3 regions of the Tildeniella sp. genome follow, and region 1 is predicted to be linked to each of the others. Evidence: riboswitches for the same ligand, from Rfam matches in the RefSeq annotation. Region 1 holds a riboswitch; each other region holds the start of a gene.
The links. A riboswitch is a leader RNA that binds a small molecule or an ion and turns the genes downstream of it on or off. The one in region 1 is predicted to bind cobalamin.
Positions count from the first base shown of each region.

Region 2: another riboswitch for cobalamin. It lies ahead of cobG (precorrin-3B synthase); the one in region 1 lies ahead of AC5JO6_RS24795 (energy-coupling factor ABC transporter permease).
Region 3: another riboswitch for cobalamin. It lies ahead of AC5JO6_RS26635 (ferredoxin--NADP reductase); the one in region 1 lies ahead of AC5JO6_RS24795 (energy-coupling factor ABC transporter permease).

Region 1 is NZ_JCACKI010000070.1:6,461-11,102, forward strand. It holds gene cbiQ (cobalt ECF transporter T component CbiQ) at 1-709, opposite strand, end outside; gene AC5JO6_RS24785 (GIY-YIG nuclease family protein) at 881-1,762, shown strand; gene AC5JO6_RS24790 (energy-coupling factor ABC transporter substrate-binding protein) at 1,898-2,203, opposite strand; gene AC5JO6_RS24795 (energy-coupling factor ABC transporter permease) at 2,207-2,965, opposite strand; cobalamin riboswitch at 2,988-3,208, opposite strand; gene AC5JO6_RS24800 (hypothetical protein) at 3,248-3,409, opposite strand; gene AC5JO6_RS24805 (hypothetical protein) at 3,510-3,842, opposite strand; gene AC5JO6_RS24810 (hypothetical protein) at 3,963-4,142, opposite strand; gene AC5JO6_RS24815 (aliphatic amidase) at 4,278-4,642, opposite strand, start outside.
Region 2 is NZ_JCACKI010000021.1:23,332-27,973, reverse strand. It holds gene AC5JO6_RS08905 (prohibitin family protein) at 1-56, shown strand, start outside; gene AC5JO6_RS08900 (cobalt-precorrin-6A reductase) at 97-846, shown strand; gene AC5JO6_RS08895 (glutathione peroxidase) at 1,049-1,567, opposite strand; gene cbiE (precorrin-6y C5,15-methyltransferase (decarboxylating) subunit CbiE) at 1,601-2,806, opposite strand; adenosylcobalamin-variant (AdoCbl-variant) riboswitch at 3,040-3,135, shown strand; gene cobG (precorrin-3B synthase) at 3,196-4,642, shown strand, end outside.
Region 3 is NZ_JCACKI010000073.1:141,011-145,652, forward strand. It holds gene AC5JO6_RS26630 (tetratricopeptide repeat protein) at 1-775, opposite strand, end outside; cobalamin riboswitch at 1,271-1,504, shown strand; gene AC5JO6_RS26635 (ferredoxin--NADP reductase) at 1,537-2,244, shown strand; gene lepB (signal peptidase I) at 2,394-2,990, shown strand; gene AC5JO6_RS26645 (ComEA family DNA-binding protein) at 3,015-3,551, opposite strand; gene AC5JO6_RS26650 (SHOCT domain-containing protein) at 3,638-4,033, opposite strand.

The sequences.
Region 1 (4,642 bases):
GACGGGAATGACACACGCGAAAGTCACCCGTAAAGCCACGCGATTCCAACGTGAGCGATACCTGACGGTAGTTTTCTAAAGTACGCCGTAGCAACTGTCCGACCAGTAGCCCTAAACTTTTCATCCACAGCCGCCAGGTGCGGTAGCCGCCACGCGATTGTTGTGCCATCCAAATTTCACGAGCAGTACGCAACAGCACGAAGATAAAACGATACATTAACAGCAACAATTCAGTCAGCAAGGTCGGACAGCCAATGCGGCGCAGCACATCCAGAATTTCGGTGAAGGGAACCGTAAGGATGATGAAATAGATGCAGGCGGTTGAGGCGATCGCTCGTGCAGCTAAATCCCCCGCTTGATGAATCCCGTGATCGCTCAAATAAAGGTAATAGTTACCCCAAGTGAAGCCCTGCCACACATCTGTCTGCACTGAAGACAGGTTGGCAACGTCCACACCACTGATTAAAAAAGCAGGCAAACTGGTTAACCAAAAACCAATTGGGATGAACAGCAACCGGAAATAAACCGCTGCTGGAATCTTGGCATAGATCACGGTCCAAACGCTGAGCCAAACCGCGATCGCAAGCTGAATAGGAGCGCGAGTACAGTAGGTGATGAGTAAAAGGGCGATCGCAAACAGCAGCTTGTGTTCGGGCGGTAGTTGCCGTAGCCGATTGGTGTACGCCAGTGTATCAATTTGCAGAGTCATAAACCGTTGATCAAGAAGTTTTTGAGCTGTTTTAGGTTCTTTGTATGAGATTGAATGTCTGGGTAGTCCCATGGATTGGGCATACAGAATAGGACAGTCGATGAATCAACTAAAGCGGTGCTACAAGAATTCAGTACGTTACCAAACCTAACCTTGTTGGAGAGGGAAAGATTGCCAGAATGTTCTGCAATTTACTTTGCGATCGCTCGTGATCAGGTTCTCTATGTTGGTCTAGCAACCAATTTAAGAAAGCGTTGGCAAAAACATCACCGTTTGCCGCAACTTGAAGCAGTCAATAAACAATGTGAAATCAGGTTGTTCTGGCTTGGTTGCGCTCAGAATCAGCTTAATGATCTTGAGCGTCAGTACATTGAGTATTACTGTCCAACGTTGAACCAAACAAAAGTACCAGAGCGGCAGCTCGTACCCAGCTTTCAGATGCTCACGCTGTCGTTAAAGAAACTCAACGAACGAGTAATTTGTTTTGGAGTATGTCCAGCCGATAACCAGCGGTTGAAAACATTGATTTTTGGTTACTTAGCTGATCATAGAGAGATGCGACTTGCAACAGCTACTCTTCGTAAAAGCTTACAGGCGATTACAAGAAAGCCAAACAGCTTATTTAGATGGACAGAGGTTATTCGACGCAAAGATGGTGCTCATTGGTGGACAAGGTGTAATGGGATTGAAATTCGGCTGCGCCCCTGGTTTGGAGAACGCCTCATGCACAATCCCAGTATGTATAAAGTGATGCTAAAGAAGCGGTTTAGTGCACAGACTTCAATTCCTATGCCTGAGTACGAAGCTATGCGACAAGAAGTAAGAGCAATGTCTTTTAGAGAGAGGCTAGAGTTAGCTCGTAGTTTAGAAATGGGTCAAAAATTATTTCCACTAGAGTGCAGCGCACAATTCCATACTGTTAGTGGGGTGGAAATTCTTTGTTTAACTGACAGTCAACTACAAGCCCTGCTCTCAAAGCATTCAAATCTTCAAGAGCAATATCCTAAGATATCCGCCATTTGCAATGATCCAGTGCCAAGATTAGAGTTTTGACCGAATGCTCTCGCTAATTCTCGCTTAACAACGAAAAGCTTGAAACCTAGTAGGCTTCAAGTGCTAGGAGCGCTACCAGGAAGTGGTGGGATCTTCGCACAGACTCGTTTCTTCAGAACAAAAGATATTGAGGCATCAACCTCGATCGTCCTTTTTTCGCTTCTCCGATCGTCCTTTGTACAGCCCAATCACATAGCCAATCACGCCAGTTCCCAACGCCGCTTGAGAGGAAAAGAGGAGGCTTTCAATCTCATCGCTAGGCGGCTCAAAAAACGGATTAAACCACGGCGTATAACCAGGACTCAGTTCATTGATGGCACCTTCTGCTTGAGCATCAGAACCTGCGTATTCACCCTTAATAAAGATCAGGGGAGTAACAGCAAGACTGATGACAGCGATCGCCAGCAGCCAATTTTGCTTACCCAAAGAATCTTTCTTCATCACTTAACTCTCCTGCTTCAGCAGCTTTAGCGTTTCCAATTCCTGCTGCCCGTAGGATTGCAGCCAGTTCCAGACCAGCACCGTCAGCAAGCCTTCGCTAATCGCCAGCGGCACCTGCGTCACTGCAAAAATGCCTGTGAACTTGAGGAACGCTGCCATGAAGCCACCACTTGCAGCCGGAAACGCTAGTGCCAGTTGAATGGATGTCATCACGTAAGTGAGCAAATCTTCCAACGCGGCGGCTGTAAAGACAGCAACCCTCTGATACCCAGTGCGTAGCACCAGATGGTAAATAAAATAGGCGACATAGGGACCAACGATCGCCATCGCAAACATATTCGCGCCCAACGTGGTCAAGCCACCGTGCGCCAGCAATAGTGCTTGAAACAACAGAACCAGTCCACCTAGTACAGTCATGACCGAAGGACCAAACAAGATCGCGCCCAGTCCCGTTCCAGTAGGATGCGAGCAACTTCCAGTGACAGAGGGAATCTTTAAAGCAGACAGAACAAACGTAAAAGCGCCTGCTAACGCCAACAGCAGCTTTAATTCAGGGTTTTGCTTTGTGATACGAGTGAGCGATCGCAGTCCCACTAGAAAAAACGGCAATGATACCGCCCACCAAAAAGCTGCCCACTGCACGGGCAAGAACCCCTCTGCAATGTGCATAGCAGACGCAGGGCTGGCGGAACCAAGCAATAAATAGCAACTCAGGCAAGCCATCAATCCCAGGCTAGCCAACTTCCGATAGCGTGTCTTCATCCTGTACCTCGCAGATAAGACGGTTTTGTAACGCGATTCGGCAGGCGTTCTGACTTGAAGAATGCAAAATTAAAAAGGCAAAATTAAAAAATGGTAAGAGACACAAGCCCTACAAATTTTCAATTTTCAATTTCTAATTTTCAATTTCCTTTACAGTTGCGGGACAGCGGTAGAGTTTCACTACACTTTCCCTGTTACCTCCGACGGCTGCTCCCCGTCAGAACCGAGTCGTGAACTCAGCATACATGATGGGAAAATATTAGAAAAGTTTTATGCAGCTTGCTAACAATCGTCGATCGCGCCCTGCGTGTCATTCACTCGATAGCGCGCCACACACCGATGACCAGCAGCATTGGCATCATCAAGATTACGGTGCAATACCTGCTTAAACAGTTGCATCGCACCAACGCGATCGCCGTGACGCGACTTCTCTACGCCTTGCAAAACAACTCATCATCATCAGTGACCAACGCTCTCCTACTACCCAGTCACTGACTTCGTGCTTAGCCAATCGCCAACTTAGACCTCCGACTTCTCAGAGAAGTTAGAGGTCTGAAATGGGTTTTAGAACGAAGGAGATACCAATGCTGTACGTCCAAATAATGCGATCGTCAAAACCATCGTTGACAAAAGCGGCATGAATAAAAGAACCAAAGCCATTGATTGCCGACGTTCGACTCAATCGAAGTGCTGCCGAAACACCATAGGCATTCATTCTTGTAGGCGTGATGGCATCCAGAGCATACGTTCCCTGAGCGGCATAGAGCATAACCAAAACATCTGTGACATCGCTACCCAAATCGAAAATTGCCGATCGCCGATAGGCATTGACATCGGTAAGACCAATGCTAAACGCGAGGCTTGGTTGAACGGTCACCGGAGCCAGCGCTGAGTAGCTACCGTTGAACAGTCCATTTTTGGATGCAGGACTATTGGCGAACGCAATCGAGCAACTGAGAGGCGAGTTAGACCAATTCTACAAAATCGCCCTACAGATTCATTCTTGCTGCTGACCGCTGACTGCCAGCCAAAGCTTGCCTGTGTAGCCACAGTTTAATGAAATGGTATTACCTGCCAGATAGTCACCACTGATGGTAATCGCAGGGGTTATCTTAATCGCTACTCCCAATCCCAACCCGCCACCAGTGTCATCAATGGAGTTTTTCTCAGCGAACACTTTTTCTCAGCGAACACTTTTTCTCAGCGAACACTGAGAGAAGACACGTAGCACCACTAGAATTTCATTAAGCGTCTGTAGGGACGTTACGCTTACCTCCCTACAGACAAACCAACCGCTTTAAGACCTGCTCGCTTAAGAGTTAACGGTGACTGGGACTGCTACTGTCTGAGGCTTTTCAACCGGGGCAGTGGTGCTGATTTTCTGCGTAGGCAATCCTTCGATTGGGCATTCTTCAGTACCGACTGTCGGACGAGTCAGCGTCTCTACTTTTTCCTTGACCTTCTTCGGATCAAGCACCCAATCGCGGTAGAACTGATAGGGGCATTCCGCCATACCTTCAGAGCCTTCGCCCGAATTAATCATACCCGTGTAGCCACGATGCAGCAGCTTGAACAGATGGTTCTGAGACTGGGAATTTTTGCGAAAATCACGGATAGCAAACTTGGATAGAGCAGCGTACTGTACGCCCATGTCTTCCTCGCCGCATTCGCCCAGCG
Region 2 (4,642 bases), on a different contig from region 1:
GCGGCAATGGTGCGCTGCCATTCATTAACCTGGAGGTTGCCAAGACTAAGGGTTGAAGCGCCTGTGATGCCGTTGACGGGTGCAGTGGGTACTGCGATCGCTAAACCGCTACGAATCCTCATTTTGGGCGGGACGGGTGATGCTGCTGCGCTGGCAATGCAACTTTCAACGCTTTCGGGTATCACAGTCATCACTTCGCTGGCAGGTCGGACTCAGCACCCATCAACGCTAGCAGGAGAGGTGCGAGTCGGCGGCTTTGGCGGCTCCAATGGTTTGGTCACTTATCTTCAAGAGCAGCGGATCGATGTCTTGATCGATGCGACGCATCCCTTTGCCGCAAAAATGTCCTGGAATGCAGCAACAGCGGCGATCGCGCTTGATATGCCTCATCTTATGCTCATGCGACCAGCGTGGGAGAAAGTTGCGGGCGATCGCTGGCTTGAAGTTGAGAGCGTCGAAGCAGCCGCGAAAGCCGTACCAGCCCATCTAAAACGGCTCTTTCTGACTATCGGCAGGCAGCAACTGGCTCCTTTTGCAACATTGACGGAGTATTGGTTTTTGATGCGATCGATCGATCCACCTGATCCCAGCGTGGCACTGCCCAACGGTAAATTGCTCCTCGATCGCGGTCCGTTCACGTTGGAAAATGAAATCGCACTTTTGAAGCAATACCAGATTGACGCGATCGTCAGCAAAAACAGCGGCGGTGATGCGACCTACGCCAAAATTGTTGCAGCAAGAAAGCTAGCGTTGCCGATATTTATGGTTCAGCGTCCTGCTATGCCTGAGGGCGATCGAGTAGCAGATGTTTCAAGCGCGGTGGAGTGGCTCAAACGATTGTCGTAGTAGGGCTTTCAGCGGTCAGCTTTCAGCGGTCAGAGATTTTTGAGATCTATTTTGGTGCTTCTTTAGTGCGTCGGGCGCGATCGCCTAGTAGCCGTTAAGTTTCTAGTTTTTAGTAAGCTACACTAATCGAGCGATTGGTCTAACAACCAACAACCTTTGTGGTATGCCCAAAGGGCTTTACAACTAATTACCTCACAAATCCTTACTTGAGGACTGGAAACTGCGTTTGTAGAAGTGTTTGAATCGCTTGTTCAATGTCTTCTGGCTTGGTTAGTGAGGAGTAGCGTTTAACCACATTGCCAGCGCGATCGACCAAAAATTTCGTAAAGTTCCACTTGACGGACTCGGTGCCCAAAAGACCTGGAGCTGCTTTCGTCAGGTATTGATAGAGCGGATGAGCATTCTGACCATTCACATCGATTTTCTGAAACAGCGGAAATGTGACACCAAAGCGCATCTCGCAAAAGGATTGAATTTCAGCCGTGCTGCCTGGTTCTTGCTGCCCAAATTGGTTGCAGGGAAAGCCCAGGATCACAAAGCCCTGCTTTTCGTACTTTTCATAAAGTGCTTGCAGCCCCTTGTACTGCGGTGTAAAACCACAGGCGCTGGCAGTATTCACAATTAGCAACACCTGATCTCGATAGGTGCTCAAGCTAATGGGCTTGCCATCTATGCTCGTAGCGGTGAAGTCGTAAAGGGATTGGGGCGTTGAGGCGGTCATAGCGATAGATGCTTAACAAAACTAAATGGTTCTTCACTCTAACTTTACCACTGTCCATTGTGTGATTGGTGCCAGCGATCGCCAGCCCAAAAACTGACCGATCGGCTCGGCGCGTTGAATCGCAATACGAGTAAGGGTTCCGCCTACGTTTTGTTGCCACTGAAAAAGCTGCTGTTCACCCGCGATCGTGACTACATTGGCAACCAGACGACCGCCAGATGGCAGCGCCTCCCAACAGGTTTCGATCATGCCGTCTGTTGTGATGCCACCACCAATGAAGATGGCGTGCGGCTGAGGCAGATCCTTGAGCACGGCAGGCGCTTTACCATCGATAATGTGTAACCCCGGCGTACCAAGTGCAGCGGCATTATCAGCAATGTATTGAGTTCGGGCTTTCTCAACGGCGATCGCACGGCAGCGAGGATGGCTTCGCATCCATTCAATGGCGATCGAACCACAGCCTGCACCGACATCCCACAAAAGTTCTCCTGGCATGGGTGCGAGGGCTGAGAGGGTGAGCGATCGCACCTCGCGTTTGGTCAGTTGCCCGTCATGATGATAGGCACTGTCTGGTAGTCCCGGTGTGCGTGGTAATGGTACTGTGCCTGGATCAGCGACACACTCGACCGCGATCGCGTTGAGGTCTGCTAAATCCGTTTCGTGCCAGGTAGACGCAATACCTGTAACGTGTCGTTCGTGAGCGCCACCCAACCGTTCTAAAACGGTCATCGCACTGTTGCCAAAACCGCGTTGAGACAGCAAATCGGCAACGATCGCGGGGGTTTGCTTACCCTCACTCAAAATCAAGAGTTTCGCACCAGGATAGAGATAGGGATGCAGTAGTGCAGGCGGACGATTGCACAAGCTGACCGTTTCGACCTCCGTGAGCGACCAGCCAAGTCGGGCACAGGCAAGGCTAAACGTCGATGGTGCCGGAAGAAGTGTCATTTCCGCCAGGGGAATGCGACGGAGTAACGTTACGCCAATGCCGTAGCACATGGGGTCTCCACTCGCTAAGACGCAAACGGCTTGCCCTCGCCGACGCAAAATTTCCTCGATCGACTCACGCATCGGTGCTGTCCAAACCAACCGCTCACGATCGTCAGTAGGCAGCATCGCAAGATGTCGATCGCCCCCCACCAGCACTTCAGCGCGATCAACAAGAGCACGTGCGATCGGGCTTAAGCCTTCCAACCCATCCTCACCAATGCCCACCACCGAAAGCCATTTTTGAGTCATAAAGTCGTTTTAAATTGCGTGTGAGAAGATAACAATACTTGAGCGGTCAGCGGTCAGCTTTAAAGACATACCCTGACGATCAATCATGCCAGCGTTACTCTGACTGAATATTCTGCCTGCTAGTCTTTTCGCTAAGAGCGAAAGATTGAGGGCTGATAGCTGATAGCTGATAGCTGCTTATTACAAAAAATGGCATCTCACGCGTCCACTGCTTTCTCATGCTAAGTTACTGAAGCCTAGAGTCGGGAAAGTCCGGTGTGATTCCGGTACTGTGCCGCAACTGTAATGAAGCGTTTTGAATGCTTTTAAGTCAGAATGCCGACTGGGTGGTATCTGCGGGATGCCTTTATTGTCTACTCCCTGCGTCGCACAGGGGAGGAGTTAGAGCTTTGTCATCATTCGCACCATCAGAATTTGCACCATCAAAATTTGCAACTTGCCCCGGCTTGTTTCAGCCATCAGTTGCGCGCGATGGGTTGCTGTCTCGCCTGAGAATACCAGGTGGGCTGCTAACAGTGTCCCAGTGTGAAGCGATCGCTGACCTTGCCGATCAAGCGGGTGGCGGCTATGTAACAGTGACGAATCGTGCCAATGTGCAAATCCGTGAGCTTCAGGTAAGCATTGATGGCGATCAATTGGCGCACTTACAAGCGGTAGGATTAGCCTCTCCTGTTACCGAGATTGATGCACTTCGCAACATCATGTGCAGTCCCACAGCAGGTATCGATCGCCAGCAATTGCTCGATACACGCCCGTTTGTCGCTGAGTGGAATCGTTATCTTACAACGCGTCCCGATTTTGCCGTGTTATCGCCTAAATTTAGCGTGTGTTTTGATGGTGGCGAAACGGTTTCGGTGCGCGATCGACCCAACGACATTAGTTTGGTAGCAGTGGCGATCGATGATGAAATTTACTTTCGTTTGCATTTGAGCTTGGGCGATCGTGGAGCATCGCCACGTGAAACAGACATTCTCATTAGACCAGAAGAGAGTCTGCAAGTGCTAATAGCGATGACAGAGGTTTATCGTGACTACACAATGCAAACGCTCGGTAATAGTAGCCGACAAAAACCGCGTTTAAGAACGCTTTTACACGACTGGGGTTTAGAAACATATCTGCGAACCATAATAAGTCGCCTGCCGTTTTTATTAGAACAAAAGGCAAGAATTCTGCTTCAGGGAAACGAAGAAATTGATCATAACTCATTCTCTAACTCATATCATCATTTAGGGATACATGCTCAACGTCAGCCTGGACTTTTTTATGTTGGTGTTGTTCTACCGCTGGGTCGCTTAGAGACGACACAACTGCGCGGATTAGCAACAATAACAGCACGATATGGCAGTGGCATTTTGCGAATAACGCCGTGGCAGACTGTGTTACTTTCTGATCTTCCAACGTCAGAAATATCAGTAGTAATGCAGGAAGTTGAACAGTTAGGATTAAGCGGATCATCCACACATTCTCACAGCGCGATCGTTGCCTGTTCTGGTACAACAGGTTGCAAGTCATCGGCTACTAACACGCAAGCAGATGCTCTAGTACTAGCGGCTCATCTAGAACAACATATCGTGCTTGATCGTCCGATTAATATCCATTTCAGCGGGTGTGAAAAATCCTGTGCTCAACACTCTGCCAGTGATATTACATTGCTTGGCATTACAACAGAACGTTACCGCGTTTATGTGGGAGATGGCGATTCAAATTTTGGTCGATTACTCTACCAAAACTACCGTTCTACACAACTGCCTGACCTAGTTGAGCAAATACTACGAGTTTATCAAACGTGTCGATCGCATTGGCATGAAACCTTTAGAAGCTTTGTTGATCGACATA
Region 3 (4,642 bases), on a different contig from region 1:
GTGTAAATTTCTGCCATAGCCTGGGATGCTGGTCGAAACCGAGCTTGTCGAGTTCGCTGATCGGCTCATTGTACTGGGGAACAGTTTCATTGCGGGCAGTGGCGATGATGCGGATTTCTTCGGGACGGCAAAAGCGCTCATAGTACTCCAGCGTCAGGCGCAATCGCTCCTGGGGTGGCAAATCTCGAAACTGTCGCGGGTCATCCTTCAGCAGTTCGCCCCGCTTGTACATCAGCTTGTTCAGGTCATCCAGGAAAAACAGCAGCTTGCGATCGCTGCCAACCTGCTCCATCGGAAACTGATACGGCTCATCCAGCAGTTCCGAATGTTTCAGCCTGAGAACCGTCCAACCCCTGCGGCTATATTTCTGAGCCAGTTCTGCGGCTTCCCGCGTTTTGCCCAATCCTGTCTCACCCAGGATGATGACCCAGCGAGACTCTTCTAGCTGCGCTTCTAGTTCCTGCTGAATATCTCGGTCTGCCACCCGTTGCAAATAGCGAATGTTGCGATCAGCAAGCGGATTGTCCCTCGCTCCGCCAAATACGGCTTTCAAAATATCACTGTTGGGCTTAATCACCTCAAACGGAAAGGTGTCGAGTGGTGGAATCCGGGGATGGCGGCGCTGTTGCAGGTAAGCAGCGATCGACTTAAAGAACGCCACCAGGAAGCCAGAACCAAACAGCAGCGTGAATAGAGTCAGCGTTACTGTGATGCCCGCAATCACAACCAGGAGTGCGTCTTTATTGCTGCTCAAGAACTTAAGAATGGCATCCACTCAGTCTTTCTCCTGACTTTTCCTGATCGCGATCGCCCCACTGCTGCCTGTTCCCACATCTCACCCAACCAACTCAAGCCAATTCAGCGTCTGATCCTGAGCGATCGTCCTCCAAACCCGCTGCTCCGAGTTCTGATCCTGACCCTTCGAGTTCTGAACACGACCAATTGAGCTAAAAGCTCCAACGTCTGACTTCTGAGCCTGACAATCCGAGTTCTGAACTCGACGATTCAAGCTAAAAGCTCGACCTTCCAGGTTCTAAGCTTGACGATTCGACTTCCGAACTCAACGCTTCAAGTTCAAAGCTTGACCATTTGAGTTCAAAGCTTGACCATTTGAGTGCCAAACCTGATGTGCCAAGTTCATTACCTGACGCTTCAAGTAAAACACCTGATCGTCCGGGTTCACATAGTCGAGCCGCATGAGCCACTCTCTAGATTTTAAGCACTTGTCAAAGAGAAATGCGATCGGTTAAAAGATTGCACCGTAGGCTACAATACCCAAGCTACTTCAGGTTGTCTGGGGAGTCAGCCCAGACAGGACGAGAGATGATCTCGTCTGGGGAAAGCCCGGTGATTTTGCAGCGTGCAAAAAAGTCCGGCACTGTGCCGCAACTGTGAAGCGAAAGGCTAAGAGCTAAAGGATAAAAAGGGAGATAACTTCTAGCCTTTAGCCTTCATCCTTTATCCTTTCCAAAGTCAGAATGCCTGCCTGAAGCGACATACACCATCATGCCTGCGACGCACAGGTAAGGATTTACAATGCAAAGTTTAGACGTTCTGCGCCGATCGCCTACGGCGGATTACAGCGCTACGGTCATTCATTCTGTTTCGTTAACACCAACCATCAAAGCGATTCGGTTGCGGCTGGATCGAGATGACTTCAGTTTTTTGCCAGGACAGTCAGTGTGGCCCAAATTTGAACGCGATGGTCGCAAGTTCAGCAAGATCTACTCGATCGCCTCTTCACCCTCTCATTGTCCTGAAGTTGAACTCTGTGTTTCGCGTGTGGGCTGGAGTTCTGCCTTTCTACAAGATTTGGCGATCGGGCAGTCGTTGCCTCTACGTGGTCCCTATGGACTGATGACGTTAAGCGAATTGCCTCAACGTCCTCGCCTCTATATTGCTGAAGGCTCAGGCATCGCGCCACTGAAAAGCCAAATCGACTGGCTGCACGAATGCGGCTATCGGCAACCTGTTTGGCTAGTGCAAGCAAACCCAGAAACGACGGACCAATTACCGTATCAGCAGCACTGGCAGCGCCTGCAACAAAGCTGGAAAGCCTTCGAGTATCGAGAGGCGATCGCCCAATGCCCTGAAGCGATCGTGTCAGGGTTGAGGCTCAATCTGGCAGACTTCGAGATTGTCATCTGCGCGGTGGGCGATCGCTCCGATCAGCTTCAGGAGTTTATGCTGTCGCTAGGCGCGAGGAATGACCAGTTGCGATCGGAAAAGTTCATTGCGTTCTAACTTATTGCGTTCTAACAATGGCTCTTGCGAGAATAAAGGGTATCTGGACATTAGACTAAAGACTCTAGATCGCAGACTTGCCTAAATCAAAAGGGCGATCTGTGGTTATGTGCCTCACGTCTAATGTCCGCTGTCTAAGCCACACCTTTATGACCTCTGAAAAAACCTCTGAACCGCAGGTTCCAGTTGTTGTGCCGCCTACCTCACCGCGCTGGCGAACCTGGTGGGAAAACATACAAATCCTAATTATTGCGCTGATTTTGGCACTGTTGATTCGGGTGTTTGTGGCAGAACCACGCTATATTCCCTCTGATTCGATGCTGCCGACATTGGAGGTAGGCGATCGCCTCGTGGTCGAAAAACTCTCATATCGCCTTCGTCCCCCCACGTTTGGCGAAATCGTCGTTTTTGATCCACCCCAGCAGCTTCAGATCCAGGGCTACACCAAAGATCAGGCATTTATCAAACGCATCATTGGTCAACCAGGGCAAACGGTGCAGGTCAAAAATGGAACGGTTTATGTCGATCGGCAACCGCTCAAGGAGCCGTATATTGCCGCGCCACCTAGCTACACGCTGCCACCCGTAGTGGTGCCAGACGGTGAGTTTTTTGTGATGGGCGACAACCGTAACAACAGCAATGACTCGCACGTTTGGGGCTTTCTGCCGCAGCAAAACATTATCGGTCGCGCCTGGTTGCGCTTTTATCCCTTTAAACGGATTGGGCTAATCAAACCAACGCCGTAAAGAAGGTATTTTGGGAGTTTCGGCTCAAAACTTGAGGTAATGCATCAGCTCAGCCACTAGCTGACTGGAGAGGGCTAGTCGTCGCTGAAAATGGACGAGATTGCGATAAGGACTCACAGTACGGTTGGCGACGATCGCCCGTGCCAGGTACAGATCAACCGCCGGAATGCGAATCAGCATTTCGATCGTCGCCATGTTTGGATTGACAGGTTTGACCGTAGCAACGCTGTCAGCATCGTAGTAACAAAACTGGAGGACTGGTTCCAATGGCTTGAGCCGTGGTATGGGCAAGCTCAGCGCAGCGGCAATATCGTCAATGCAATGGAGCTGTAATCCCGCTTGAGTTAGTTCGACGAGCGATCGCGCTTGATGAATCGATAGACCTGGAAGCCGCAGCCAATCATCCACACCTGCCTGATTTACGTCAATCTTGACCCCCAACTTAGCCGCAAGCTCAAGTTCTGCCACTGATTGAAAGCGGTAGTACGGATCGCTGAATCTTTTTATCTGCGGCGGCTGACGAGTTTGACCAGCACTTGAAAACCAGCGAGGGAGAGGCATTGGAGAAGGATAAACAATGAAGGATAAAGGCTAAAAGTTAGAGTGGCTGTTGACCTTACGAACGACCAACCACCAATAGCGAACGGCTATGTAATGCGATCGAGCAACTGGCGGCGCTTCTGTTCAAACTCATACTCCGAAATTAGCCCATCAGCACGGAGTTGATCAAGTTGACGGACAGCATCAGCAACAGCACTAATTTGTCCTGGGTCAACGCTCTCTGTACTCGACACAACTTTCACGGTAGAAACAACGCCCTCGTTGAATTTTAGATCAAACTCATCAGCGCCTTGGGTCAAATACCAAACACCTTCGATCGCGCTGGCAACGCGCGGAATCGGTGTCATCGACAGGAGCAAATACAAAATGCCCCACAGTGGTTGACCGACATAAAACTTGTGCAGCCCTGCACCGATCGGCGCTACAGCTCCAGCAAACGCCAAAGCAGCAGCAACCTTTCGATTTCTTGGCTTATCCAACATGCCAGTCTCACCCCAAAATAGCTGCATTCAGATTTATGATGTTGTAAGGAATGACACCCAATCCATCAGGTATCTATCGGTAGAAGGGCAAGGATGCCCACTCCAACACCGTTACTTCTATCATATTGACTCTCAAGCGGAGATGACACCAACAGCAGGCAACTTCTGCCATTGCCTGACGGGTGCTTCCGCTTATTCATGCGCCATAGTGTTTTGGTTAAGCAACCCAAATCGTAGCGAAGCGGTAGCATTTTGAGATCTGTCCGGTTCAATCCGTCGATGTACAGTAAGGTAATGATAATCCCGATCGAACAGCGACTCAATTAATACGTTCAAGCCTCGCCTGCCCCAGCTTAGTTAAGCCGTTAATCACGCTAAAGTCTCACCAGTTTAGAGCCTAAAGCGATACAGCCTGACTGCACAAACGCTAGTTGTTAGGGTTCTAGTCGGTGCTTGTTTTCGTCGGCTACTAGCGCTAAGCAAGCTGTTTAGTGGAGACAATTTTGCTCTTAAACGTTTCTTAAAAGCCATCTGTTTGTCGCACGAGTGGCAACGCGTATTGAAATTCAGTGCTTGAATGTGTGCAGTGGATGTCTAACTGTACTGGTT